DNA from 4 places in the Aquisalimonas sp. 2447 genome. Region 2 is predicted to be linked to each of the others. Evidence: riboswitches for the same ligand, from Rfam matches in the RefSeq annotation. Region 2 holds a riboswitch; each other region holds the start of a gene.
The links. Region 2 has a riboswitch for cobalamin ahead of KU884_RS13600 (hypothetical protein). Riboswitches for the same ligand answer to the same signal wherever they lie in the genome.
Positions count from the first base shown of each region.

Region 1: it holds a riboswitch for cobalamin, as region 2 does, so the genes downstream of both, KU884_RS18525 (cobalt-precorrin-5B (C(1))-methyltransferase) here and KU884_RS13600 (hypothetical protein) in region 2, are expected to answer to the same signal.
Region 3: it holds a riboswitch for cobalamin, as region 2 does, so the genes downstream of both, KU884_RS00565 (TonB-dependent receptor domain-containing protein) here and KU884_RS13600 (hypothetical protein) in region 2, are expected to answer to the same signal.
Region 4: it holds a riboswitch for cobalamin, as region 2 does, so the genes downstream of both, KU884_RS00740 (TonB-dependent siderophore receptor) here and KU884_RS13600 (hypothetical protein) in region 2, are expected to answer to the same signal.

Region 1 covers NZ_CP050695.1:3,906,842-3,913,952, reverse strand. The annotation lists gene KU884_RS18555 (crotonase/enoyl-CoA hydratase family protein) at 1-670, shown strand, start outside; gene pcaD (3-oxoadipate enol-lactonase) at 838-1,611, shown strand; gene KU884_RS18545 (sulfite exporter TauE/SafE family protein) at 1,729-2,460, shown strand; gene KU884_RS18540 (NAD(P)/FAD-dependent oxidoreductase) at 2,754-4,028, opposite strand; gene KU884_RS18535 (hypothetical protein) at 4,061-4,327, shown strand; gene ubiG (bifunctional 2-polyprenyl-6-hydroxyphenol methylase/3-demethylubiquinol 3-O-methyltransferase UbiG) at 4,384-5,157, opposite strand; cobalamin riboswitch at 5,264-5,496, shown strand; gene KU884_RS18525 (cobalt-precorrin-5B (C(1))-methyltransferase) at 5,637-6,737, shown strand; gene KU884_RS18520 (ABC transporter ATP-binding protein) at 6,734-7,111, shown strand, end outside.
Region 2 covers NZ_CP050695.1:2,860,710-2,867,820, forward strand. The annotation lists gene KU884_RS13570 (DUF6164 family protein) at 1-151, shown strand, start outside; gene KU884_RS13575 (phasin family protein) at 218-583, opposite strand; gene KU884_RS13580 (hypothetical protein) at 825-1,511, shown strand; gene KU884_RS13585 (FxsA family protein) at 1,581-2,042, opposite strand; gene KU884_RS13590 (hypothetical protein) at 2,140-2,505, opposite strand; gene KU884_RS19135 (hypothetical protein) at 2,502-2,636, opposite strand; gene KU884_RS13595 (hypothetical protein) at 2,688-3,194, opposite strand; cobalamin riboswitch at 3,264-3,408, shown strand; gene KU884_RS13600 (hypothetical protein) at 3,496-3,927, shown strand; gene KU884_RS13605 (alpha/beta hydrolase) at 4,017-5,771, opposite strand; gene KU884_RS13610 (universal stress protein) at 5,950-6,789, shown strand; gene hspQ (heat shock protein HspQ) at 6,839-7,111, opposite strand, start outside.
Region 3 covers NZ_CP050695.1:124,373-131,483, forward strand. The annotation lists gene cbiB (adenosylcobinamide-phosphate synthase CbiB) at 1-666, shown strand, start outside; gene cobD (threonine-phosphate decarboxylase CobD) at 639-1,646, shown strand; cobalamin riboswitch at 1,709-1,951, shown strand; gene KU884_RS00565 (TonB-dependent receptor domain-containing protein) at 2,080-3,873, shown strand; gene KU884_RS00570 (cobaltochelatase subunit CobN) at 3,873-7,111, shown strand, end outside.
Region 4 covers NZ_CP050695.1:168,216-175,326, forward strand. The annotation lists gene KU884_RS00725 (PAS domain S-box protein) at 1-1,683, opposite strand, end outside; gene KU884_RS00730 (CDP-6-deoxy-delta-3,4-glucoseen reductase) at 1,801-2,865, opposite strand; gene ubiD (4-hydroxy-3-polyprenylbenzoate decarboxylase) at 3,042-4,511, opposite strand; cobalamin riboswitch at 4,642-4,876, shown strand; gene KU884_RS00740 (TonB-dependent siderophore receptor) at 5,059-7,111, shown strand, end outside.

The sequences.
Region 1 (7,111 bases), 1.0 Mb from region 2:
CACCGCCGGGCTGGACATCAAGGCGTTCCAGTCCATCGCCGCGGCGCCGGATGAGCCCATGGCCGAGCGTCAGGCGGGGCTGCGGTTCCAGAATACCGTGCGCGCCATGCAGGAGACCTTCACCTGCCTGGAGCGCTGCCGGGTGCCGGTGCTGGCGGCCATCCAGGGCGGCTGCATCGGCGGCGGGGTGGATCTGGTGACCGCCTGCGACATGCGCTATGCCACCGACGACGCTTTCATCACCATCCACGAGATCAATATCGGCATGACCGCCGACGTGGGCACGTTCCCGCGCATCTTCAAGCTGATCCCGGAAGGCGTGGCCCGGGAGCTGGCCTACACCGGCCGGCGCATGCCGGCGGCGGAGGCGCAGTCGGTAGGGCTGGTCAACCGCGTCTACCCGGACCAGGACACCATGCTGGCCGAGGTCATGGGCATCGCCCGCGAGATCGCCGCCAAGGCGCCCCTGGCCATCCACGGCACCAAGCGCATGGCGAACTACGCCCGCGATCACTCGGTGGCGGATACCCTGGATTACGTGGGCGTGTGGAATGCCAGCATGCTCCAGCACGCGGAGATCCGCGAGGCCATGCAGGCCAATGCGGAGAAGCGCCCCGGCGAGTTCGCTGATCTGCCGCCGGTGCGACCGCCTCTGGAGGGCCCGGAGTAGGTTCCGGGCTTGACGGTGGACCTGAAGGTCCACCCTACACGGCAGCCCGGACACTGGCTCGCGGCTTGCGCCGCTCCTGCGGGCACGGCATCGCCCGGTTCGGCTGTAGGAGCGGCGCAAGCCGCGACCAACCCGACCTCGAATGCGCGGAAAGAGCAGGAGACACAATGCAGTTCCTCCAACACGGCAGCGGCGTCATCCATTACACCCTCGAAGGCCCTGCCGACGCCCCGGTGCTGATGTTCGCCAACTCCCTGGGTACCGACTTCCGCATGTGGGATTTGGTGGCAGAGCGGTTACGTGACCACTACCGCCTGCTGCGCTACGACATGCGTGGCCACGGTCTTACCTCGGTTCCGTCCGGCCCTTACACCATCGCGGGCCTGGCGGAGGACTGCGTGGCGCTCATGGATGGTCTGGGACTGGACCGGGTGCACTTCTGCGGCCTGTCCATCGGCGGCATGGTCGGGCAGCAGCTGGCCGGAGCCCACGGTGAGCGGCTGCAAAGCGTGATCCTTTGCGACACCACCATGCGCATGCCGGAGCCGGCCATGTGGACAGAGCGTGCCGCCCAGGTCCGCGCCGAGGGATTGGGTGGCCTGGTGGACGGCGCCATGGAGCGCTGGTTCACGCCGGCGTTCCGCACCGGAACCACGGTGGCCGGCATCCGCAACATGTTCCTCCGCACTCCTCCAGAAGGCTATGCGGGCTGCTGCGAGGCCATTGGCACCATGGACCTGGAGCCCATGGTGGACGTCATCGACCGGCCGACGATGGTGGTCGTCGGCGCCGAGGATCCCGGCACGCCGGTGTCCGCCGCCGAGGCCATTGCCGGGCGCATCGATGGCGCCCGGCTGGAAATCGTTTCCGATGCCGCGCATCTGCCGCCGGTGGAGCAACCGCAGGCCGTTGTCCGCCTGCTGAGAGATTTTATCGGCTGAGGCGCGGCAGGTGCCTGGCGCCCCGACTCGATTCGCTCCGGCGGTGCCGGTAGACTCCCCGTTTCGTCGCCTCGGGAGTGAGCCGACGGCGGGTCGTGCCGTTGTCGCCGGAGTTCCATGGATATTCCTCTCAGCCTCACCGAATGGGTCCTGGCCACGCTGGTGATCCTGGGTGGTTCATTGATCCAGGGGGCCATCGGTTTTGGCGTGGCGCTGGTGGGGGCGCCGTTGCTCTACCTCATCCAGCCCGCACTGATCCCCGGGCCCATGCTGTTGGCGGGGATGTGCCTGCCCATGATGATCCTGCTGCGTGACTGGCGCGCCGTGCATTTTCCCGATGCCGGCTGGGCGGTGGTCGGGCAGGTGCCGGGCGCATTGGCCGGTATCGCCGTGCTGGCCGTGATTGCCCAGGATCTGCTCGGTCTGGTCTTCGGCGCCCTGGTGTTGCTGGGCGTCGCCCTTAGCGCCGTGGGCCGGATCGGTCGCCCGCGGCAGCATCATGTATTCATGGCCAGCGGTCTGGCCGGGCTCATGGCGACCACCACGTCCATCGGCGGCCCCCCGCTGGCGCTGGCCTTCCAGCACTATCACGGTGCCCGGCTGCGCGGGACCCTGTCTGCGGTATTCGTGCCAGGGGGCGTGATCATTATCGGCACGCTGGCGGCGTTCGGGCGGTTCGGCGTGCCGGAGCTGCTCATGGGCCTGAGCCTGCTGCCGGGTGTCGCTGTCGGTTTCTGGCTTTCCGGCCGGCTGGCGGCCTGGCTGGATCGCGACTGGTTGCGCCCGGCGTTGCTGGGCGTCTCGGCGGTGGCGGCGGTGGCGGCGATGGTGACCGCGCTGATCGACTGACCTTTCCCGTGCGATCCGGAAACGAAGGGTGCATCTTGATGAACCTTCTGGAGACCGGCCAACCAAGGTGGCTGGATGCGGGGTGATTGCGGTGCATCAAGATGCACCCTACGAGCCAGTGGCCCGGCCCGGAAGCAACGTAGGGCGGACCTTCAGGTCCGCCGTTACCGGGCATACACGCCATGGTGGTTTACCCGAACGCCATCGGCGGACCTGAAAGTCCGCCCTACGGTTGGGCTGGCTACGGCTGGGCCGGCATATCCTCGCCGGTGCATCAAGATGGACTCTGCGAGTCAGTCGCCCTGCGCCAGCCTTCCATCTTCCGCTTCCTTCCCCCATTGCCGGACCACTTCCCGGGCTGCCCGTATCCCCGACTGCCAGGCGCCGTGAACGGTGGCGAAGTCCGTGGGATCGGTGGCTTCGCCGGCGAAGAACAGACGCTCTCCCACCGGCTCGGCCAGCACACGGCGGCTGGCGTGGCCGCCGCCGGGGCGGGCGGCGGAGTAACTGCCCCGGGTCAGTGGGTTATCGGCCCAGCGGGTTCGGGTGTGGGCGATGACCTTGTCCCGCAGGTCGTTGCCAAACGCGCGCGCGAGCCGTTCCAGGGCGAACTCCATCGCCGCTGCGTCGGTCTGCCTGTTCAGCCACTCGGCCAGTGGTCCGCCTGCGTAGCCCACGGCGACGGGATGGCCGGCGGGGCAAAGGTGCAGCCCGAACGCGTGCTCGTCGCCCGGGGCATGGACGATCAGATAGGTGTTCGGCGGGTACGGGAACGGGTTGCTGACAAAGCGCAGGGCGATCTTCTCGGCGATGCCCATGGGCAGGGCGGCCACCGCCTGGCGCTTGCGTTCGGGCAGCAACGGCCGGAATTCGATGGCCCCTGCGGCGAGCACGCCGGTGGACACGGTGACCAGGACAGCGCCGGCGCTGAAGGTGCCGTCATCGGTTCCCACGCGGACCTCCGGCTCCGTGGTGTCCACCCACCGCACCGGGCAGCCGGTCACCACGTCAAGGCCGTTGGCGAGGCGTGTCATGAGGGTGCCGATCCCCTGATGGACGATCCAGTTCTCGCCAGTGTCATCATCGGCGGCGGCTTCGGCACAGGCATAGTCTTCGAGGGCGACGCCGTTGATGGCGGAGATCAGGTAATCCCGCACCGCGCGGTGCGGGGCTTCGGGGTCGAGCATGTCGGCGGCGGACGGATCCCGCCCAGCGCGCCCGGCAGCGCAGAGTGATTCCACGTCCGCCGCAACCCTCTCCCGCAGTCGCCTGGACTCCATGGCGTCCAGGAGCCCGCTCTGGAGATGATAGGCGTTCCAGGGATTGCCGCCGTAGGTGATTTCGTGGATGTCGGCCAGGGGCACCAGGGGGTTGCGGCCGCCGCAGTGAAACCAGGCACACCCCCGGTCGAAGGGCACACCGAGGCTGGTACCATCACTCCACGCTCGCCCGCCGATGCGGTCGCCGGCCTCGATGATCCGGCAGTGGAGACCCTGACGTTGCAGATGTCGGGCCGCGGCAATGCCCGCCGCGCCGGCGCCAACGATGATGACGTCGCTATCAGCCATGGGATGGGCGGCGTCCGATGTGGAGAACTTGCATGACGAGATTCCTGTTGCGCGCAGTATTCACGGCCGGCTTCACGCTGCTGACCTTCGCTGTTGCTGGCGCCGAGGATAACGCAGTGGAGCTTGTAAACGAGCATGGCGGCGCGCTCACCGATGAGGAGCGCGAGGTGGTGGAAGAAGCGCTGTCCACGGATGTGCTGCAACCCGGCGAGTACCGCATCGACGTGGACGTGGAAAGCCGTTCCGCGCGCATCATCGAGGTCGAGCCCGCCCTGGAGCCCGGCGAGTCCGCCCACTAGGCAACGGATCGTTGTCATCGCCCTCTATGCACTGACGCGCCTGGCTTGGTGTTTCTTCAGGCGCGGGCGTGTCTCCCCCGCTCCGCCAGCAGCATGTAGTTCACGCTCAGCGAGGGTGACAGCCACATGCGGCGGGTGAGCGGATTGACCTTCACGCCAGTACGGCGAATGACGCGGATGCCGTCCCGCTGCAGCAGCGTGTCGATTTCCTCCGGGGTGGGAAAGCGCGACCACTGGTGCGTGCCCTTGGGCAGTAGCCGGAAGATGTACTCCGCCCCCAGGATGGCCACCACGTACGACACCGGGTTGCGGTTGATGGTGGCCACGAACGTGTGGCCGCCGGGAGCCACCAGTCGGTTCACCGCCGCCATGAAGGCCGGAAGATCGGCCACGTGTTCCACCACCTCCATGTTCAGCACGACGTCGTAGCGGGCGCCGCGCTCGGTGAGTGCTTCCGCGGTGGTGGTTTCGTAGTCGATGGCGAGCCCCTGTTCGGCGGCATGCAGTCGCGCCACCTGGGTGTTGCTGTCCACCACGTCCACGCCGTGGACGTCGGCGCCCAGCCGTGCCATGGCCTCGCTCAGCAGACCGCCGCCGCAACCGATATCCAGCATGCGCAGGCCGCGCAGGGGCTCCGGGTCCGCGGGGTCCCGGCCGTGCAGTGCTGCCAGCTGGTCGCGGATGTAACCGGTCCGCAGCTCGTTCAGTACGTGTAGCGGCCACAGCTTGCCGTCACGCTGCCACCACATGTCCGCCAGCGCGCGGTAGCGTTCCACCTCGGCGGGATCGACGGTGGCATCGAATCGGTCGGCGTCAGCGTTGGCTGTCATGGTCGTATCGCTCTGTCATCGGCGTCAGCATTATTGTATATGGATTGTACAAATAAGAAATAATTCCCTGCAGGTCGCCAACTTGACCCTCCCGCCCCCCTCACCTAAGGTGCCGTGTTCCGCAGGTGTCTCGCAGCCAGACCGGTTGCGAGGAGAATCGGGAAGCCGGTGCGCGATCTCCATCGCAAGTCCGGCGCTGCCCCCGCAACGGTAGGTGGACAGGGCGGATGATCGACGCCACTGGCTGCGCCCCACGGCGCGCCGGGAAGGCAGTCCGCCGGGAGTGCAACGCGCCCCCATCCACGAGCCCGGAGACCGGCCTGCAGGAGCCTGGAACCGCGGGGTGCGGTGGAACCGGGTCAAGCGCGCCGGACCTGCCGAAGCCGTTGACACCTGATTCCCCCTTGCCTGCCCCGGTTCCCCTGACCAGGAACGTGCCGGTGACGGACAATCATCACGCAACCACGACCAGCGCCACCATGCGCCCGGAGAGCCGGGAGTCGGCCGGTGCCCTGCGCACCGGTCTGAGTACCGGCGTGTGCGCCACCGCCGCCGCGGTGGCCGCGGCGCGCCTGGCGCTGGGTCAAGCCGCCGGAGCGGCCACGGGAGTGGTGCTGCCGCGCGGCCAGACGGTGGAGCTCACGCTCAACGATGCCACCGCCATTGCCGATGGCGCCCTGGCCGGTGTGATCAAGGACGGCGGCGACGATCCCGATGCCACCCACGGCGCCCGGGTCTGGGCGCATGTGCGCCTGCGCGCCGCGGTGGGCGTGGTCTTTCACGCCGGCGACGGCGTGGGCACGGTCACCCGCTCCGGTCTGCCGGTGCCCGTGGGCGAGCCGGCCATCAATCCGGTGCCGCGCCGGATGATCACCGATCACCTGCTGGAGTGCGCAACCGGTGCCGACTACGCCGGCGGTTTCGACGTAACAGTGGGCGTGGACGACGGTGAAAGGATTGCCCAGCGCACCATGAACGGCCGGCTCGGTATCCAGGGCGGGCTGTCGATCCTGGGCACCACCGGCATCGTCCGGCCGTTCTCCTGCGCCGCCTACATCGCCTCCATCCACCAGTCCGTGGACGTGGCCCGCGCCAACGGCATTGAACACGTGGCGTGCTGCACCGGCGGCTCCAGTGAAGCGCTGGCGCGGGAGCGCTACGGCCTGGACGACATGGCCCTGATCGAGATGGGCGATCTCATCGGCGGCGTGCTCAAGTACATCCGCCACCACCCCCTGTCCCGGGTCACCCTGGCCGGCGGTTTCGGCAAGTTGAGCAAATTCGCCGCCGGCCACGCGGACACCCACAGCCGCAAGTGCAGTATCGACCTGGACGGCCTCGCCGACGAGGCCGGGGCCCTGGGGGCAGCCGCCGAGCTGCAGGCACGCATGCGCGCCTGCAATACCAGCATCGAGGCCCTGGCGCTGTGCCGGGAGACGGGCATCCCGCTGGGGGACCGCATCTGCGCCCGCGCCTTCGATCAGGCACGCCGCCGTCTGCCCGACGACATCGCCCTGGACGTGTGCGCCGTGGACCGCGGTGGGCGCCTGGTGGGCACGGCGGAACAGGGAGTCACATGAGCACACCGGCACTGCACATGGAAGGGCTCGCCAAGCGCTACGCCAGCGGCCGCGTCGGGCTCGATGGCGTGGATCTCCAAGTGCGGGCGGGCGCGTTCTTCGGCCTGCTGGGCCCCAACGGCGCCGGCAAGACCACGCTGATCGGGCTGCTGAGTTCGCTGGTGCGCCTGGAGCGGGGTCGCATCCGGGTGTTCGGCCACGACCTGGCGCGGGAGCCGGTCGCCGCCCGGCGACGAATCGGGCTGGTGCCCCAGGAGGTGAACTTCAATAGTTTCGAGCCCGTGGGCGAGATCGTCGCCAGCCAGGCGGCCTACTACGGCCTCTCCCCCCGCCGCGCCCGGCAGCGCACCCAGGCGGTGCTGGAGCTCCTGGGG
Region 2 (7,111 bases):
GGAATACGAGGAACAGCGCCGGGCGGGAAACCAGGAAACGTTTGTCTCGCTCTTCCGTCGCGACCCACTCCGGTATCTGCTCTACATGGGGATCGTCGGCCTGATACTGTATTTTTCCATCACCCCCTTCCTGGGGCTGATCGGCGACTAGTAGTGTCCCTTTACACAAAAAAAACGCCACCCGAAGGTGGCGTTTTTTCGTAACCGGAATCCGGGCTTACTTGCTCTGCCCGGCGGCCTTGGAGACGTTCTGGGCACTTTCCTGGGCAACCTTCTGTGCGTTCTGCGCGAAGGCCTGGTTCAGGGAAACCACCTTCTCGGCGTCGCCCTTCATACGCTCGCCCAGATCCTTGGCAACTTTCTGCTGGTTCTCGACATAGGCGCGGACGTCGGACGGATCCTTCACGTCCAGGGCAGCGCGGGCCTGCTGCACGCCGGTCTCGGCGTAGGCCTTGGCGGCCTCGAACTGCAGGTTCGCGAGCTGCTCGACATGATCCAGCACCATGCTGGCGTAGGTGCGCGCCGGGGCGCCGAAGGTGCTGTCGAACTGCTTCTGCATCTGGGTCACGGTTTCATTGCTCATGATCAACCTCCTCTGGATTCGTTGGATCTGCAAAGGCCCTCTGCCTTTGTTGCGATGCAATATAGCAAAGCAATTGCGGCAGCGCAACATCCAGGAATCCGGTCGTAGAGGCGGTCCTAGTGTCCCGAAACGAAAAAGGCCGGTCCTGGACCGGCCTTCAAGGAAAAGAGGGACACGCCCTGCAACGCTGTCACTGCATGCCGGGGCTACCCCCCGGAGCAGTGTCGCCGGCACCGGGGCTTTGCTGCTGCTCACCGATCTGCCCGGGCTGTTCGCCCGCGCCAGGCGCCTGCTGCTGGGCTCCCGGTTGCTGACCCTGCTGAGCTGGCGCTGCTCCGGACTGCCCGGGAGTCGCCGCCTGTTGACCCGGAGCCTGACCCTGCTGACCCGGAGCCTGACCCTGCTGACCCGGGGCCTCGCGCTGCTGGCCAGGGGCCGCACCCTGTTGACCCGGTGTCTGGCCTTGCTGACCGGGAGCCTGTCCCTGTTGCCCCGGAGCCTGCCCTTGCTGTCCCGGGGCGCCGTCCTGCCCTGGCGCGGCAGGTTGCTGCCCCTGGGTTCCACCGGGCTGACCGACGCCGGCACGGGCATCGGCACCGCCACCCTCGACACCCAGGCCGGAACGGGACTGGTGCGGGTCTTCACCTGCCTGCTGTTGCTGGCGAATGCGCTCCCGAACCGGGGGGCCCTGATCGATTTCGCCGCCGCCGGGCTGGCCGGCGCCCGGCTGTTGCGGGCCACCCATGCCCGGCTGACCCTGCCCCGCGCCGGTGGCACGATCTGCGGCCGACCCCGTACCCGGCGCCGCGCCGCCGGCCCCGGGCCCGTCCAGGGCGATCAACGCCACCGGGAACGCGAAGGCAAGCATCGCGCAGGCTGTCTTCAATCCTGTCCTCATAACGTACTCCTGGATTGCCTACGGCACTGAAAGGCCGCCTGATAAACGGACTGCCGCTATGTGTGACACTGCTGAATAATGCGTGTTCCCCACAGCGTATCAACGCTGTTCCGGCGGATCACCACGCCGGTATTCGCCCTCGATCGCCTCGCGACCCTGTGCCGGCCGATCGGACGTCTGCCCCTGCACCGGCCCGTACTGGACATGCACGCGACGCATCAGTGCATGGATTATCAGCCGCCGCGTTGCCGGAATCAGACAGGCGAACCCGATCACGTCCGTCGCGAACCCGGGAGTCAGCAACATGACGCCGCCCACCCCGAGAGCAAGCCCCTCGAGCATCTCCACCGCCGGAACGGCACCCCGGTCGAGGTTGATGCGTGCTCGCTGCAGTGTCTGCAGGCCCTGATGGCGCAGCAGGGCGCCCCCGATGACGGCAGTCAACACACACAGGCCAATGGTAGCCAGCGCGCCAATGACCTGACCGACCTCGATCAGGATGAACAGCTCGACCAGAGGAACAACGATCAGCAGTAGCAGCAGTAGCAGCAGTACGGGCACGGCACACCTCGGCGCGTTCTGGGCAAGTGAAGGCAACACTGAGAGCGGAATGGCGACGACGACGGCCGATTGCAACCCCCGGGGGTCGTTTCCTGCGTCAGTGGACGTGCTCCGGCTCGGAGGTCAGGCGCAGCTTCCAGTCGCCGCCGTGGGCCCGCGCGCACTCCTCCTCACTGTCAAAGTCCACATGCTGGCGGATGTCGCTTACCGTTACGCCGGCCGCCTCCAGCGCCTCCTCGGTGAGATGATTCAGGTATGCCTCGTGCCCCGCCCGCAACGCCTCGGCAAGGTGGCGATTACTGTCGAACACCCAGACCACATGGATGTTCGTGGTGACTTCGCCATACTCCATGACGTGGGTCACCCACTGGAACCCGGGGATTTCCCCGCGGGCCGCTTCACACGCCCGGCCCAGTGTGGCGTTGAGTTCATGCTCCAGGTTCTTGCGTTCCGACTCGTTCATTCCTCAGGGTCCACGGTAATGCCGCTGTCGGCACAGAATGAGTGCAGATCGTCGATCACTCGCTCCGGCAACGTCAACGTCATCGATACACCCTCGCCATAGCCGACGTGATCGATCCGGGCATCATGCACCTCGCTCCAGTATTGAGGATGGGACGCCCGGCGGCGGGCACCGGATAGCCGTCACCCGTCGTTGGGCGCATTGGCCGTGGGGGACAGGCCGTACTCTTCCACGCCGAAGCGTTCCTCATCGCGACGCAGCCCAAGCCAGACCCGGTCGCCCGCCTCGGCCAGCACCTCATCCACGGCATCGGCCGGCAGGAACAGCACCTGCTGCTCCACCCCGGCCGCCGCTTCGACGGTCGCCCGCCAGTCGCCATCCTGGCGGGGATCGCACCCTGGCGCGAACACGGGTGCTGGCGCTTCTCCACCAATCCCGTTACTGACCAGGCACAGGCCGTCGCCGATACACACCTGCAGGCCCGCGGGGACTGCGTCCAGCGCCAGATGCTCGCGCGGCGGCAGTTCGCCCCGGGGCGGTTTCGGCGCTTCGGGGTGACGAAAGCGTGCCTCCAGCATCTGATCCGCCGTCGGTTCATGCTGGCTGCACTGGCTCGCATGGGCCAGCAGCGCGCGCACACGCTCCGCGTCAAAATCAAGCCAGTTCCATTCCTGCGCGGTGGCCGTCATTGATCCGCCCCGTCGTCAAAAGGCCTCAAAGTGTAACAACTCGCCGGCGGGGTTGCACCGACCCAATCCACCCTATATCTTGGGTTTCGTCTTCACAGAGACTCAACATGCTGAGTCCAGCGGGGAACACCGGTGAGAATCCGGGGCTGTCGCGCAACGGTATGGCGAATGTACTCGCCGAGCCCGATCACCGCCGAAGACGTCACGGGAGCCTCGCGCCAAGGTTCCGCGGTACTGGTGCACCCACCACCCGCCAACCCCGCGACGGCTTCTCACCCACGGATGATCACGGGAGAAGCCCATGAATACTGCGAGCCTGCATACTGCCCACACTACGCGGCCGCCCGGAGCACCACTGGAAACCCTGGTGCTGCGCGGCCGTCTGACGCCGGCCTTGCGTCGGCTACTGGCAGGCCTGGGCGTGCACATGGAACCTGTACGCTGGAGCGGATTCGTCGGCCCGGAACTCGAGCACCTGCACGGCACTACGACCACACCGGCGCCGGAATGGCTGGATCCGGATACCGCCGAGGACCTGCTACAGGTGCTCAGGGAAATGGAAGCCCGCCGCAAGGCACCTGAGTGGGCGCGGCAGTGGCTGGTCAGTCACCGGGCCGGCACTTTGCTGAATGGCGACGGCTCGCTGGAAGTGCCCGACGCCCTGCCGCTGGACCAGCTTCTGGGCCTGCCCAGCGCAAGGCGCGGTGCAATCCGATCAGCGGCGAGACGCTGAACGGCTGACAGCCTCTGGCTCTGTAGCCCCCGGGAGCCCACCTCAGCGGGCAGAGGCCAGATCGCTGCCCCGGAGCCTGCGCTCCGGGATCACTTCTGGTGCACGTACTTGCCGGGGGCTGGATACAGGGGCGCGTACCCCGCCGCGGCCGCACCCATCTCCGGCGGCTTCACCTTGTTGCCCGAGCGTGCCTGCAACCACGACAGCCACTCGGGCCACCAGGAGCCCTCCTGGACCGGCGTCTGCTCCATGAAGTCGTCGGTCTGGAGCATCAGCTCGTCGGGCTGGTGGGTATGCACGCGGTAACGGCGGCGCGGATGATCCGGCGGGCTGACGATGCCGGCGTTGTGCCCGCCGTTGGTGAGCAGGAAGGTCACCGGACTGCGGGCCATGCGATTGATCTTGTAGACCGATGGCCACGGCGCCACGTGGTCCTTCTCGGTGCCCACCACGAAGAACGGCACCTTGACGTCGGAGAGGTGCACCGCGTCGTCATCCACTGCGAAGACGCCATCGGCAAATTCATTGTCCAGATACAGCCGCTGCAGGTACTCGCTGTGCATGCGGTAAGGCAGCCGGGTGGCATCGGCGTTCCAGGCCATCAAGTCGTTCATGGCGTAGCGCTCGCCCTGGAGGTACTGCCGCACGGAGGTGGACCAGATCAGATCCTGTGAGCGCAGAAGCTGGAACGCGCCGGCCATGCGCCGACCATCCAGATAGCCGGTCTCCCACATGATGTCGTCGAGGAACGTGACCTGGCTGTCGTCGATGAACAGGCCCAGCTCGCCGGGTTCGGAGAAATCCGCCTGGGCGGCGAAAAGGGTCAGGCTGGCGAGGCGCTCATCCTTTTTCCGCGCCATGGCGGCGGCTGCGATCATCAGCAGCGTCCCACCGAGGCAATAGCCGACACCGTGCACCGGCTTTTCCGGGACGATGGCATTGATCGCCTCCAGCGCGGCCATGACCCCGGAGCGACGGTAGTCGTCCAGTGACAGGTCACGGTCACCCTGATCCGGATTCTTCCAGGAGATGGCGAACACCGTATAACCTTGCCCCACCAGGTAACGTACCAGGGAATTCTCCGGGCTGAGATCGAGAATGTAGTACTTCATGATCCACGCCGGGACAATCAGCACAGGCTCCGGGTGCACCCGCGCCGTTGCGGGCTCGTACTGGATCAGCTCCATGAGCCGGTTGCGATACACCACCTTGCCGGGCGTCACGGCGACGTTGTTGCCAGGGACATAGTCCCCGGCCCCCGTGGGCGCCGCGCCGCTGATGCTGCGCTGGACGTCTTCCCAGAAGTAGCGGGCGCCGCGTGTGAGATTGGCGCCGCCCTCGTCCATGGTCTGGCGGAGCAACTCGGGGTTGGTCAGCAGGTAATTGCTGGGCGAGATCATGTCCAGGACCTGGCGCCCGAGGAAGTTCACTACCTCCTCGTGATGGGGCGTCACGCCGCGCACGCCGGTGGTTGCGTTGTGCCACCACTGCTGCGTCAGCAGAAACGACTGGTACACGAGGTTGAACGGCCACTGCTGCCACTCCTCCGCCGCGAACCGCCGATCATTGGGAAGTGGGTCAATGCAGGGCGTGGCACCGGCCTCCTGGCAGTGTACCGAGTATTGGGCGAACCGACCGGCCTTGCGCAGAACCTTGTCCAGCAACTGCATTTGCTTGCCAGGCGAGCTCGCCAGGTGCACCGCCCAGTCCAGGTAGGCGAGCTGCAGCGCAGCGGGCGACAGCCCCATGGTCGCCCTGCCGATGGCCACCCGCACCATGCGGTCCAGCGGTGACGGCGGATCTGGCGGGTTGATGTCATGCTGTGGAACTGTAGCCCGGGACATTCGCTGCTCCTGGTTCAACGCGAACCCAAATGAAAAGAGTGGCTTGATCACCTTCCATTACAAGGAAAAAACCGGGGGCTTCTGTTGATCCGGATCAAGAGTAAGCGGATCGGTCTACGGCAAAGTAAGTAGTCAGGTACAACCTGACCATACTGAAGAATAAAAGAGGAGTGTCGCCATGAGCAGCCAGGAACTCATCGTCCCCGTAGAGTGGAGCCGGCGTTCCCTCGCCGCCCTGACGCCCGCGAACGTGCTGTCACGGCAGACGGGCCGCAGCGTGCACATTGTTTCCATCATCCCCACCGAATCGGCGAGCGAAGAACGGCGCACGGCACTTCAGGGAGAAGCCGAGCGCCGTGGCATCGAGAACCCCACCATCTCCGTGCTCAAGGCCGACCTGAACACCGTCCCTATCGGCGAGGAGGAAGGAACGCTGATGCGCGTTATCCAGGCATCACCGGATGCCATGGTATGCATGGCCACCCATGCCCGCACGGCCATTGGCGACATCCTGCTGGGCAGTGTGGCCAGCGACATCCTCAACCGCTCAGACACACCCGTGGTGCTGACCGGTCCGCAGTTCAGCGCCGACTGGCAGGGGCCGCTGCAGACACTGCTGGTGTGCCTGGACGGCTCCGCTCTCTCCGAGGCGATCATCGCACCGGCCGCCGCCCTGGCGAAGACCACCGGTGCCAGCCTGATGCTGATTCAGGTGCAATCACCGGACGTCCACCACACCGCTCTGGCTCAGGACGCCGCGGAATCCGGCTACCTGCAGTCGAAGGCCGCCGAGATCCGCAGGAATCACGGCTTCGAGGTCAACTGGGACGTGCTCCACGGCAAGGATCCGGGCAAGACCATCGCCGAGTACGTGGCGGGCTATCCCGGTGCCATGGTAGCGATGACCACCCACGGCCACACCGGCTTCCGCAAGCTCACCGTTGGCAGTGTGGCCCGGGATGTGGTCCATGCCATCAACTGCCCGGTATACGCGTTCCGGGCGAAGGATAGTAACTGACCTGCCCGGACGTTCTGTCGGTCTCAGCGGCGTTGCCCCGGGCCGGTGGTCAATGCCGCTGGCCCGGAGCGTAATAGCGCCCGCCCAGAAAGCGATTGAAGAACTCGCCCAGCGCCGGATGCTCGATCTGCTGGCCGGAGGTATCCGGTTCCAGGTGGCGCTCGGCAACGTAGGTGCTGTGCGCGGCACCATCCACAAGCACGTGGTACCAAGGCTGATCCCGAGGTGGCCGACTGCGGGCCATGGTTTCGTACCAGGCGTCGGTACCCTGGAAGACCGGATCCACGTCAACGATCACCCCGCGGTAGTCAAACTTCCGGTG
Region 3 (7,111 bases), 1.2 Mb from region 2:
CTGGGCCTGCGCAGTCTCACGGAACATGCGCGGGCGGTGGCAGCACCCCTTTCAGCGGGTGATCTGACGGGGGCGCGCACCGCGGTGGGCGCCCTGGTCAGTCGCGATACCGGGCAACTGGAGGACAGCGGCGTCGCCGTCGCCACCGTGGAGTCGGTGCTGGAAAATGGCGCCGACGCTGTGTTCGCCAGTCTGTTCTGGTTCATCGTGGCGGGGGTGCCCGGGGTGATCCTGCACCGGCTGGTGAATACCCTGGACGCCATGTGGGGTTACCGCACGGCGCGGTATCATCGTTTCGGCTGGTTTGTCGCCCGTCTGGATGACGTTCTGAACTGGATCCCCGCTCGCCTGACCGCGCTGAGTTACGCGCTGGTGGGGCAGACAGCCTCCGCGTGGCGTTGCTGGCGCAGCCAGGCGGCGGCGTGGGACAGCCCCAACGCCGGCCCGGTGATGGCTGCCGGCGCCGGCGCCCTCGGCGTGACCCTGGGGGGCGATGCGCCCTATCACGGGGGGTGGAAAAAGCGGCCACGACTCGGCACCGGTCCGGCGCCCGCCGCCGACGCCATCGCCGCTGCCATTCGCCTGGTCCGCCGCGCCGTCATGCTGTGGCTTGTACTGATTGCTGTTGGAGGCGGCCTATGGGCCCTGACCACGGCGGGCGGTTGAATCGCGCCGCCCGGGACTACGACATCCCGGTGGGCGACTGGCTGGACCTGTCCACGGGCATCAATCCGCGTCCCTGGCCTGTGCCCGCGGTACCGACCGAAGTCTGGCAGCGGCTGCCGGAGGCGGACGACGGCCTCGACGCCGTTGCCCGCCGCTGGGCCGGCGCACCGCCGCATGCCGGCTGCCTGCCCGTCGCCGGTAGTCAGGCCGCCATTCAGGGCCTGCCGCGGCTGCGGCCCGCCTGCCGGGTTGGCGTGCCGCAGCCGGGTTATGCGGAGCATGCCTGGTGGTGGCAACAGGCGGGGCATACGGTGGTTCCCGTCGCCCACGATGCTGTGGACGGGCAGATCGCCGAACTGGATGCGCTGGTGTGGATCCATCCCAACAATCCCACCGGGCTGGCAGTTCCCGTGGACCGACTGCTGGCCTGGCATGCGACCCTCGCCGCCCGCGGGGGGTGGCTGGTGGTGGACGAGGCGTTTGTCGATCCGACCCCCGGGATCAGCCTTGCCCCCTGGGCCGACCGTGACGGACTCCTGGTGCTGCGCTCCCTGGGCAAGTTCTTCGGCCTTGCGGGACTGCGCGGCGGCCTGCTGCTCGCACCGCAGTCCGTCTGCCAGGCCCTCGACCAAGTGCTGGGCCCCTGGGCGGTCAGCCATCCCACCCGCTGGCTCATGGCCCGGTCCCTGGCCGACACCGTCTGGCAGACCCAGGCACGCCAATGGCTGGCCGACGCCGCCAGCGCGCTGGACACAACGCTCGGGCGCCATGGACTGCCCCCTGCCGGAGGCACCCCGCTGTTCCGCTACTGCCCGCATCCGCAGGCGGCGACCATCCACCACGAACTGGCCCAGCAGGGCATTCTCGTGCGGCTGTTTGAGCAGCCGTCTGCACTGCGCTTCGGTCTGCCTCCGGACTCCGCCACTCTGGAGCGCCTGGACCAAACGCTGGCACGAACCTGCCACGCTACCACCTCGTAGGGTGCATCTTGATGCACCGCAAAAACGGCCCTGCATTTGACTCGACACCACCCCCTTGCTAGCTTGCCTGTCTCCCAGCAGGTGTCCCTCGCCGTTTCCGAATGCGGCGTCGGGATGAAACGGGAAGCCGGTACCGGCCCGCCACCCAGGCATGCGGCCCCAGTCCGGCGCTGCCCCCGCAACGGTGTTTGAGTCAAAGGCGGCTACAAAGCCACTGTGCACGATGCACGGGAAGGCGGTCGCCCAGGGATGAACCCTCACCCCGCTCATCAGCCCGTAGACCGGCCTGCCGGGTATGCCGCGCGTTGCGGAGGGCGACGCACAGGCCGGCAGACCCGCCTCCGCGCCCGCCGCCCTGTGAAAACCCGCCGCACGCGCCACCAATCCAAAACCAGATCAAGTCCGTGCGGGTGGCACGGCGAAGGGGACCACAATGCGTATGATTTCAACCCGCCAGGCCGCTTTGGCGACCGCCTGTCTGATTCCGTTGGCGACAGCCGCCGACGACGAACCCACGCTCCAGCTCAACCCACTGGTGGTGACGCCGACACTGTCCACCCAGACGGTGGATGAGAGTCTCAGCTCCGTGACCGTCATCGACCGCGAGACCCTGGATCAGCAGCAGCCGCGCGAATTGTCGGATGTGCTTCGCGGGCAACCAGGTATCGATATCTCGACCACGGGCTCCTTCGGCAAGGGCACCAGCATCTACACGCGCGGCACCGGCGCGGAGTCCACCGTGCTACTCATCGACGGGATCCGCATCCGATCTGCGACAAATGGCAATCCGCCATGGCAGTTCATCCCGCCGCAACTGGTGGATCAGATCGAAGTCGTGAGAGGGCCGCGAGCGAGTCTCTATGGTGCGGACGCGACTGGGGGTGTCATACAGGCGTTCACGCCCGACGGCCGGGACCGTGACACCGCCTGGATTCAGGGCGGTGCGGGTTCGTTCGGATCTCACGAATACGGTGCAGGCTTCTCCGGCAGCGCCGGAAACACGGCTTACAGCCTGGGGTTGAATCACTTCCATACCGACGGTGTCGAGGTGCGCGAAGGTGGCGATGATCGGGGTTTCCGGAACACCTCTGGCTTGGCTCGCCTGTCTCACCGGTTCGACGGTGGTATCGAACTCGGTTTGACGGGTTTTCGGGCGCATGGGCGGACGGCCTTCGATGGCGGTAGAACGGATTTCGTCAAGCAGGCCGCCGGAACGGAGCTCACTGTGCCGGTTTCGCCAGTCTGGCTGACGTCGGTTCAGTTCAGTGAGGCTCGCGACGAAGAAGAGCAGGTGGACGACGACTCTGTATTTGACACGCGCACGCGTACCGCGCGCATAGAGAACCACCATGCGGCCGGGCCGCACGACGTGGTTTTTGGTGCGGAGTTCGTACGCGATGAAGTGGACGGATCCACCGACTACGACGAAGACGGGCGTGATAATCGAGCGGTATTCGGCCAAACCGTTTTCGTGCTGGACGATGCCGATCTTCAGTTGAGCCTTCGCTGGGACGACAATGAGGCGTTCGGTGATCGGGCAACCGGCGCCGCCGCCATTGGCGTCCGGCTGGACAACGCCCACCGCGTACGCTTGAGTTACGGCACTGCGTTTCGGGCGCCGACGTTCAATGATCTTTATTTCCCCGGCTTCGGCAATCCCGATCTGTCTCCGGAACGTTCCCAGACCGCCGAACTCGGTTTTCGAGGCCAGTACCGGACGGGCTACTGGGACGTCGCCCTCTTCGAAACCCATGTGGATGATCTGATCCAGTTCGATGCAGCCACGTTTTCCCCGCAGAACGTGGCTCGGGCCAGGATTCAGGGTTTAGAGGTGGCCGCCGGCCGCCGGCTAGGAAGCGTAGAAATCAATGCTGCCGCGACCCTTATGGACCCGCGGGACCGGGAGACCGGCAATCGCCTCGCCCGGCGGGCGAGGCAGAGCGCGCGCCTAGACGTCGACCGGCAAATGGGCGCGGTATCACTGGGGGTCACCGGCCTGGTACAGGGTGACAGGTACAACGCCGCTGAGAACGAAGAACGTCTTTCGGGTTTCGGCTTGGTGAACCTGCGCGCCGGCTGGAAATTCGCCCGTAACTGGTCGGCGCGGCTGACCGTCGATAATGTGCTGGACAAGGATTACGTCACGGCGCGAAACAGTTCCGACGAGTTTGATTACAAGAACGCCGGCCGCAGCGCCTTCCTGAGCGTCCGTTACGGGAATCGTTGATGTTGCGCCTGATGGCATTCTGCCTGTTGTTGATGCCCGCCTTCGCCTCCGCGGCGACGGTGGTTGGCATCGTCTCCGAGCGCTCCGCCGCCGAAATGGCGGCCGGGGCGCACGAGTTCCTGGATGCCCATCCGGACCACGAGGTGGTGCTGCGCACGCCGGAGCAGCTTGCCGGCAAGTCCGACAGCGAAGTTGCGGCCCTGTGGCAGGACGCCGACGCGGTGCTCCTGGCGGCGGTGTTCGGCGACCAGGTGGGGCGGCTGGAGCGGCTGATGCGGCAGCAGCCGCCGGCGGGCGAGACGCCGATTCTGGCCATCAACAGTGACCGTCGGATCACCCGGCTCTCGCGGCTGGGCGGCGAACGGGTGCTGGACGGGCTCTCCGATGACGATCTCACCGAGCTTACCCTCAACCCGGACCCCGGCGAGGATGCCCGCGAACACCTGGCCCAACGGCAGGAGCGCTTCGCGGACCAGGCCGACTGGCTGACGGGGCGTGCCTTCTACCAGGGCCGCAGTCCGGAACACATCGACGGCCTGTTCCGCTGGCTGCTGGCGGAGGCGGGAGAGTCCATGGACGTCCCGGAGCCCCGGCCGCGTGACACCATCCGCTACTACCGCCACGGCACCGCCAGCCCGGATGCGGACGCCATGGAGCTGGACGACGGCCCCGCCGTTGCCCTGCTGGATACCGACTACGGCGACCGTCCCGGTGATCGGGACCTGCTGGATGCCGCCTGCGCCGCGCTGGAAGAGCGTGGCATCCAGTGTTTCGCCGTACTGGCCCGCTGGGGCGGTGCCAGTGTCGAGGCGGTGGAAACCCTGGCCGAGCGGGCAGCGCCGGCGGATCTGGCGGGGGTCGTGAGCCTGCAGTACTTCACCGTGGGCGGCGGCGAGGGCCGTCGCGACGCCACCGCCGCACTCACCGAACTGGACGTGCCCGTGATCAAGGGCATCCGCCTGAGCGGTCTCACCGAACCGGAGTGGCTGCTGTCCGAAGACGGCATCCCCTGGGATTCGGTGCACTACCAACTGGCCATGCCGGAGCTGCAGGGCATCAGCCAGCCCATGGTGCTGGCCGTCTCCCGGCCCACGGAAGTGGACGAGCGCACCGGCCTGGAGCTGAGCCTGACCCGCCCGGTGGACGAGCGTGTCACCGCCCTGGCGCACCGGCTGCAGCGCTGGAGCGCGCTGCAGACCACCGACAACGCCGACAAGCGCGTGGCTCTGGTCTACTACAACCACCCGCCGGGCCGCCACAACGTGGGCGCCGACAAGCTCGATGTCCCGGAATCCCTGTTCGAGATGCTCCAGCAGCTGCAGGCGGCGGGCTACGACACCGGCGAGCTGCCCGAGAGTGCCGAGGCCCTGCACGACAAGATCCAGGACCGCGGCATCAATCTGCCGGACAACCGCGCCGGCCTGGACGATCTGCTCGGCCGGGTGCCGTCCCTGTCCCGGGAGGAGTATCGAGCCTACTTCGACACCCTGCCCGAGGCCGTCCAGGCGGAACTGGAGCATGGCCCGGTGGGCTACCTCCACGCCCGGCTCATGGACGCCAAGGATCAGGAACACCGGGCCCTGGCCGAGAGCCTGCTGGAGCGCAGTGTCGGGGATCTGCGGCACATGCTTCGCAACCATGAGCACGCTTCCCAGCAGCGGGCGCTGGACCTGCTGCGGCAGTACGAGCAGCAATGGCAGGCCCTGCTTGATCAGGGCGGCGATACCGAGGACGTGACCAAGTTGCGCGATGCCCTGATCCGCACCGGCATTCCCGGGTTGTCCGGCTGGGGCGATGCGCCCGGTGAGGCCATGGTGCGCGATGGCGAAATGGTTTTCCCCGGTGTGCGCTTCGGCAACGTCTTCATCGGCCCGCAGCCGCCGCGGGGCTGGGAAGTGAGCGAATCCCTGCTGCATGCCAACACCACTTTTCCGCCCACCCACCAGTACGTGGGCTTCTACCACTGGATGCGTGACCACTTCGAGGCGGATGCGCTGGTGTACGTGGGCCGCCACTCCACTCGGGAATTCCTGCCGCGGCGGCGCGCGGGGCTGGCCGGTGACGACTACCCCGAGATCCTCGGCGGCGACCTGCCCGTGATCTACCCCTACATCGTCGACGGCGTGGGCGAGGGCATCCAGGCCAAGCGCCGCGCCATGGGCGTGATGATCAGCCACCTGACGCCGGCCCTGGAGACCACGGAGCTCTACGACGATCTGCTGGAACTGCGGCAGCTGGTGGAGACCTTCGAATCTGCCACGGACCCGGATTCGCCGACGCGTGCCCGTGCGGTGGAGACCCTGCGGGAACGTATCGAGGCCCTGGACCTCACCGAGGAGATCGAGCACGAACTCGAGCACGGCCATGACCACGATCACGGTGATGGCAACGGCCACGGTGACGACGACGATCACGGCAGCGAGTCGGCCCACGACGAGCATGGGCGTGACGAAGCGGACCATGCAGGACACGAAGAGAGCCACGACGACCCTGATCACGCCGATGAGCATCACGACGATGACCACGGCAGCCGCAGTCTCGATGACGTGGACGAGGAACTGCTCGTGCACGAGGTGGGCCACTACGTGACCCACATGCAGGAACAGTTCATGCCCATCGGCCTGCACGTCTTCGGCCGTGACTGGGACGACGACGCGGTGGACATGATGATCGCGTCCATGGCCGGGGACGACGAGCCCGAGGAGGGCTGGCGGGAGGATCTGGCGAACTCACCGGGTAACGAAATGGCGAACTTCCTGGCCGCCCTGGAGGGCCGTTTCGTCGAGCCCGGTCGTGGCAACGATCCGGTGCGCACCCCCGCCGTGCTGCCCACGGGCCGGAACTTCCACGCCCTCTCCGGCGACCTGGTGCCCACACGGGTGGCCTGGTCCCTGGGTCAGGAGATGGCGGCGGATGCCCGCGACCGCGGCGATCCCGAGGCCGAGGGCAGCGAGGCCATCGTCCTCTGGGCGTCGGATACGGTGCGCGACGAGGGCGTGATGGTCGCCTTCGGCCTGGACATGCTGGGGGTGCGGCCGAAGTGGAACTCCCGCGGCATCGTCGAGGGGCTGGAGCGCATGCCGCTGGAGGAGCGCTCCCGTCGGCGGGACGCCCTGTTGACCACCTCCGGCCTGTTCCGGGACCTCTACGAGGACCAGCTGGTGTGGCTGGATCAGGCCGTTCGCGTCGCCCTGGACGGGGCCTCGGAGACCATTCGCGCGGAGCACCCGCAGCTCGA
Region 4 (7,111 bases), 1.3 Mb from region 2:
CTGGTCGGTGATGTCGCGGATCTGGCTGGCGACGTAGAGTTCCCGGCCGTCGTTGTCGCGGAGCAAGCTACCAGTGACCTCTACCCAAAGGACGCGCCCCGTCTTGTGCAGGTAGCGTTTTTCCACCCGGAAGCTGTCCCCGGAGGCGTTGCGGATGGCGTCCAGTTGCTCGCGGGTCGCATGCTGGTCTGCCGGGTGTGTCAGGTCGTGGTAGGTCATGTTCAGCAGCTCGTCCTGAGCGTAGCCGAGGATGTCGCACAGGGCCTGGTTCACATACAGGCAGTGGCCCGTTTCCGGATGGAACAGGCTCATGCCGGTGGACGCGCGGTCGAAGGCCTCGCGGAACGGGTCGTCCGACAGCGGAGCTTGCGTGGCATCGGTGGCTTCCGGTCGCCGCAGGATCAGGAGTTCCGCCTCGGCGTTACTCATGCCCTGTGGCAGTCGCAGCAGGCGCCCGGATAGCCGGTATCCGGTGCCATCGGCCGCGCTGGCCAGGAACGTCAGCTCGGCGTTGTCCTCCGGGTTGTCCGTGTCGGCCGGCTCGCCGGGCGGGGACTCGTGGTGTACCACGCTGGCCAGGGAGCGGCCGATAAGTTCGTCCGGCGTGAGTCCCAGCACCTGTGTTACGCCCGGCGATGCGTTCAGAATCATCCGCGACTCTGAAAGGCGCAGCACGGCGTCACCGCTCGCCCCTTCCAGCAGGTCCAGGCAGTGTTCCGTGGTGGTGCGCGCAACGGTTTCCCGGTCCAGCGTTTCCCGGGTGGCCGCGTAATCCCGGTGTAGCAGTTGCAATTGCTGCCGGGTCTGGTCGAGATCGCCTGTCAGGGCGCCGGTGGTCGAGCGCTGGCGGCGAACCAGCCATCCGGCCATGCCCGTTAGCACCAGTCCGCCCAGCAGCGGCCAGGCCGCGGTCGCACTGAGCCAGGTGGGTCGGTCGGCCGGTGTCAGGTACGCCGTCCAGCGTTGCGACGCGATGACGAACTCCCGCTGCGCGTGGAGTTGCTCTCGCAACGCGGACGCATCGGTGTGTTCGGCAACTCCGGCATTGTCCCCGGGGCCGTACAGCAGGAGGTTTTCGCGATCGCCCTTGAAGATGTGCATGGTCAGTTCGCGGTCGTCGCGGGCGATGCTTGCCAGCCGGTCCAGCCGCAGGCCCAGAGCAATGACGCCGTCGGCTGCCCCGCCGGCGGAGACCGGAAGGAACGCCATGAAGCCCGGCGTGGCGTCGCCGTTAACCTGGAATACCACGGTGTCGCGATTGCCCGTCAGCTTGCCGGACTCCAGAGCGCGGTCCAGCGCCTGTCGTGACGCCCGGGTACCGTCATTGCCGGTCTCCAGCAGGCGACTGGCGACGGCCTGTCCGCCGGTCGTGGACAACAGCGGCGTGACGCGGAACTGGTCACTGTCAGTGACCGGCTCCAGCCAGGCGAGGAACTCCAGGCTACTGTCGCTGGCCGGTTCCCGGGTGCTCGGTGGCTCTTCGACGTCGATCCTGGCGCCGGCGCGGATCATCAGGGCAAGATTCTGCGCCCGCTCCACGTCCCGTGCGATGGTGTCGTCGAGAGCGTCGAGTGTCCGCTCTGCGGCGGCATGGAATGCGTTGACGTCCTTCTGGTGGGCCTGGTGAGCGGTGATTCCGGTGACCAGGGCGGTCACCAGCAGACCGCACGCCAGCACCGCCACGGTCGGTGTCGTGGGGGGAGGTCGGCGTCCTGCGGGGGCGTCCGGGCCCGTGTGGCTTCCACGCATGTTTGTCCGTCCCATGGAATGTTTGTCCACTCTGCCCCTGGCCGGGGGCGTTTAATCGGTTGCGGCGTCGTCCTGTGCCCCTGCTGTCAGGTCCGGCCTGGAGTCGGCGGCGAACTCGAAGGCATCCAGATACAGATGGTCCGGGTCGACCCCGTGGCGGTGAAAATCCCGCTGGGCTGCGGCGATCATTGCCGGCGGCCCACTCATATAGACCGCATGGCCGCCAAGATCCGGGTAGTCATGCAGCAGCATGTTATGCACCAGGCCGATTCTGCCCTCCCAGTCATCGTCAGTCCGCGGCTCCGACAGGCAGGGCGTGTACGTGAGCCAGGAGCAGCGCTCCGCCAGGGTGCGCAGTTCCTTGTCCAGGTACAGATCCTGGCGTTGGCGAACGCCCCAGTAGAGATGTGCCTCGCGATTGTTATCAATATGGACTAGATGGTCCAACATGCTCTTCAGCGGTGCAATCCCTGTGCTGCCCGCCATCATCAGAATGGGGCGTTCGTCATCCTCGCGCAGGTAGAACTGCCCGTAGGGCCCCTCCATGCGCAGCAACGCCTTCTTCTCCATGTTGAAAAAGACCTGCTCGCTGAACTCGCCGCCCTCAATATGGCGGACGTGCAACTCCAGCAGCTCATCGTCATGGGGTGCATTGGCCAGGGAGAAACTGCGCCGCCGGCCGTCCCGGAGCAGGATGTCGATGTACTGGCCCGGCAGGAAGGCCAGCCGCTCGGCCTCCGGCAGCTTCAGCTGCAGGCGCATGACGTCGCGGGACAAGCGTTCCATGCCCGCGACGCGGCAGCGTGTCCGCCGGGGTGCCAGATCGCCCGCATCCCGCACTTCACGCACCTCGATCACCAGGTCACTGGTGGGGCGGGCCTGGCAGAACAACGCCTGGCCCACGGCCACCGCCGTCTCGTCCAGGCAGTCGGGCGGCTCGCCGCCGGGGTAGTCGATCTCGCCCTCGACCACCTTGCCCATGCAGGTCAGGCAGGTGCCGTTGCGGCAGCTGTAAGGGATGATCAGCCCGTGCCTGAGCGCGGCGTCCAGGACGGATTCTTCCCCGGTGACAGGGAACTGGTGACCGCTGGGCTCAATGGTGACCTGGTAGCTCATGTCCGTGACCCGTGGTGCGTGCGACTGACACCGGCGCGCCCCGCAGGGGCCTCGCCCATTGTGACGTAACGCCCCGTTCACTGGAACGCCGCAACGCCAATGCCCTTACATAGCGGACCACCCGGAAACCGACCCGGTTCCCGAAGGTCCGCGGTCAACGACCACCTGGCGCCTGCTCAGGTGTCGATGCCCAGCTCGTCCCAGCGCGCATCGACCCGCTGCTTGATCTCCGGGTCCATGGTGATGGGCCGCCCCCATTCGCGGTTGGTCTCGCCCTTCCACTTGTTGGTGGCGTCGAAGCCGATCTTCGAGCCGAGCCCCGAGACCGGCGAGGCGAAGTCCAGGGAGTCGATGGGCGAGTTGTCCACGAAGGTGCTGTCGCGCTGCGGGTCCATGCGGGTGGTCATGGCCCAGATCACGTCGTTCCAGTCCCGGGCGTTGACGTCGTCGTCGGTGACAATGACGAACTTGGTGTACATGAACTGCCGCAGGAACGACCACACCCCCAGCATCACCCGCTTGGCGTGGCCCGGGTACTGCTTCTTCATGGTCACCACCGCCATGCGGTAGGAACAGCCCTCCGGCGGCAGGTAGAAGTCGGTGATCTCCGGGAACTGCTTCTGCAGTATGGGCACGAACACCTCGTTCAGGGCCACCCCGAGAACGGCGGGCTCGTCCGGCGGCCGGCCGGTGTAAGTGCTGTGATACACCGGATTGCTGCGGTGGGTGATGCGGTCGATGGTGAACACCGGGAAGCGGTCCACCTCGTTGTAGTAGCCGGTGTGGTCGCCGAACGGCCCCTCGTCGGCCCAGTCGTCCGGGTAAATGTGGCCCTCCAGCACGATCTCCGCCGAGGCCGGTACCTGCAGGTCGGAGCCCAGGCATTTGCCGAGCTCCGTCTTGCTGCCCCGCAACAGCCCGGCGAAGGCGTACTCGGAGAGCGTGTCCGGCACCGGCGTGACGGCGCCCAGGATGGTGGCCGGGTCCGCGCCCAGGGCCACGGCCACCGGGAAGGGCTCGCCGGGGTGTTCCTGCTGCCACTCCTGGAAGTCCAGGGCGCCGCCGCGGTGGCCCAGCCAGCGCATGATCACCCGGTTGCGGCCGATCACCTGCTGGCGGTAGATGCCCAGGTTCTGCCGCTCCTTGTGCGGGCCGCGGGTGACCACCAGCGCCCAGGTGATCAGCGGCCCGGCGTCGCCGGGCCAGCAGGTCCAGATGGGCAGGCGTGAGAGATCCACGTTCTCGCCCTCGACCACGTGCTCCTGGCACTCCGGGCGGCGCACCGTCTTCGGCCCCATGTTCAGTACCTGCTTGAAGATGGGCAGTTGTTTCCAGGCATCCTTCATGCCCTTGGGTGGGTCCGGCTCCTTGAGGAAGGCGAGCAGCTTGCCGATCTCCCGCAGCGCCTCGGTATCCTCGGCGCCCATGCCCAGGGCCACGCGGTAGGGGGTGCCGAACAGGTTGCCCAGCACCGGCGTGCGCGAGCCCACAGGGTTCTCGAACAGCAGCGCCGGGCCGCTCTTGCGCAGGGTCCGGTCGCAGATCTCGGTCATCTCCAGGTAGGGATCCACCGATGCGGAAACGCGCTTGAGCTCGCCGTCGCGCTCCAGCCGATCCATGAAGTCGCGCAAATCCCGATACTTCATCTCGCCCATGCTGGCGCCTCTCTCGTTGCAGAACCAACGTGTGTGACCGACCCGACCCGTGATCATCGCATGCCGCCGTCCCTTTTCGCAGGTTTCTGGATCGCTTGATTCGGCATCTCGCACCCGGTAGGTTCACCGCTTGCTCTCGGGTGCCTTCAGGCCGTTCCGGCCGGAAAGGTGAAACGGGAACCCGGTGAGGCAGGAGCCAATAGCTGCTGCCGAGTCCGGGACTGCCCCCGCAACGGTGAGCGTGTTGCAGCGGACCATCCCCGCCACTGTGGCTGATGCCACGGGAAGGCGGTCCGCTCGGGTGTCTTGACGCCCGCACGCGAGTCCGGAGACCGGCCCGATGAGCCGTCCCGCATTCATGCGGGACATCTCCTGGTGGTGCGAGGGGCACTGCTGGCGAGGACGCCGCGACTCGGTGCCTGTCGGCCATGCCGTGCAGTCCGTTCCGCCTGTCCACCACGCCCGGACAGGTCGCCTCCTCGTTCCCTGGTCCCTCGCCCGCAGGAGCTTTGATAACCAAGGGACAGGAGCAACCAGGATGAACACGGAGCGTGCGCGCAACGCGAATCCACGACGGTCCTCCGGGGACGTGCTGACAGCCGCCAGCCTGGTGCTGGCATTGTCGCTGACCGGTATCGCCGCCGCCGGTGATCACACCACACTCCGGGTGCTGGAGGTGGAAGGTGCCGGAGCCACGGACGAACTGGGTCTCGACCAGCCGGCAAGCACCGCCAGCCGCCTGGGTCTGCCGCTGGAGGATCTCCCCGCCAGCGCCACGGTGATCGACGCAGACACCCAGCGCGCCCGCGGCGTGCGGAACACGCGCGAGGCAGTCGAAGCGGCCGGCGGATTCACCGGCGGCGAGCCACCGGGGGCACCGGCCTCCTTTTCCAGTCGCGGGTTCACCGGCAACGACATCACCATCCTCTACGACGGCGTCCGGGTGGCGGTGCCAAGCATGTTCGCAAGGCCGGGCAGCAACTGGCTCTACGATCGTGTGGAAGTGCTGCGCGGCCCGGCCTCGGTGCTCCACGGCGAGGGCGCGGTGGCGGGTGCCATCAATTTCGTGCCGCGCCGGCCCGATCCGGAGCAAAGCTCCGGGGACCTGCTGCTCGGCGCTGGCTCATTCGGTGAAACGCGGGTTGCCGCCGGCGCCGGCGGGCCCACGGAGGTGGACGGCCTCTCCTACCGGGTTGATGCCAGCCGCCTGACGCGCGACGGCGAGATCGACCGCAGCGGCGCCCGGTACGAGAGCCTCGGGGGATCGCTCCGCTTCGATGCCTCCGAGCGGCTGCGGTTCACCCTCTCCGGGGAGGTCCAGCGTGATGACATCGAGCCCTATTTCGGCACCCCGGTAATCGACGGCGGCATCGACGAGCGGACCGTCGGCAACAACTACAATGTAGCCGATGCCGAGATGGACATGGAGGGCTACTGGCTGCGCTTCGACACCGACTTCGCCGCCACGGATCGCCTGCAGGTGCGCAACCGGGTCTACGCCCACACCGGCGAGCGCAACTGGAAAAACGTCGAGGCCTACAACTACGACCCCGACGAGGACGTGATCCGCCGCAGCGTGCCCATCCAGATCACCCATGACCAGACGCTGTTCGGCAACCGCCTGGAGGCGATCCACGACCACACCCTGCTCGGACTGCCCCACCGGGTGAGCGTGGGCCTGGATGTCAGTCGCAACCGATTCGAGCACAGCAATAATTCACCCTATCAAGGGGAGGATACGGTCGATGTGGACAACCCGGATCCCGGGCTTTACTTCTCGGATACCCCGTTTGAGCCGGGTGTACGAACCACCAACCACCGCTATGCGGTATTCGGCGAGAACCGCCTGCGGCTCGGCGGCGGCCTGAGTCTTGTCGGTGGCCTTCGTCACGAACTCATCCGCCTGGACGGCGAGGATCTGCGGGAGGACGAGCGCACCACCGAACGGTACCGTCCGACCACCGGCCGCATCGGAGCCGTGTGGGAACTCCCCGCCGGGGTCACCACCTACGCCCAGTACGCCACCGGCGCCAAGCCCACCGGCAGCACCGTGACCTTCTCGCCCGGGAGCGAGGGCGACCGCCTGGAGCGCTCCCGCGGAGTCGAGCTGGGGTTGCGGCAGCGCGCGTGGGATGATCGGCTGCAGTGGACCATCGCCGTGTACGACATCGCCAAGCGCAACCTCAGCGTGCGTGACCCGGACGACCGGGACCTGGAACGCCAGATCGGCCGCCAGGAGTCCCGGGGTGTGGAACTGGAGGTCGCCGTCCGCCCGTGGCGGGACTGGCGGTTCCAGGCGGACGGCACGCTACTGAACGCCGAGTTCGCCGACTACGCCACCGAGGACGACCGCTACGACGGCAACACCCCGCCCAACGTGCCGGAGCGCCTGGCGAACCTGCGCGCCGAATGGTTCGCCACCGATCGGCTCACGCTGGAAGCCAACACCCGCTACGTGGGCCCACGCCAGGGCAATGATGCCAATACCGTCGATGTGCCCTCGTACACACTGTTCGGCGCCGCCGCCACGTGGCAGTTCCGCTCGGCGGAAGTGACCCTGCGCGGGCGCAACCTCACCGACGAGCAGCACG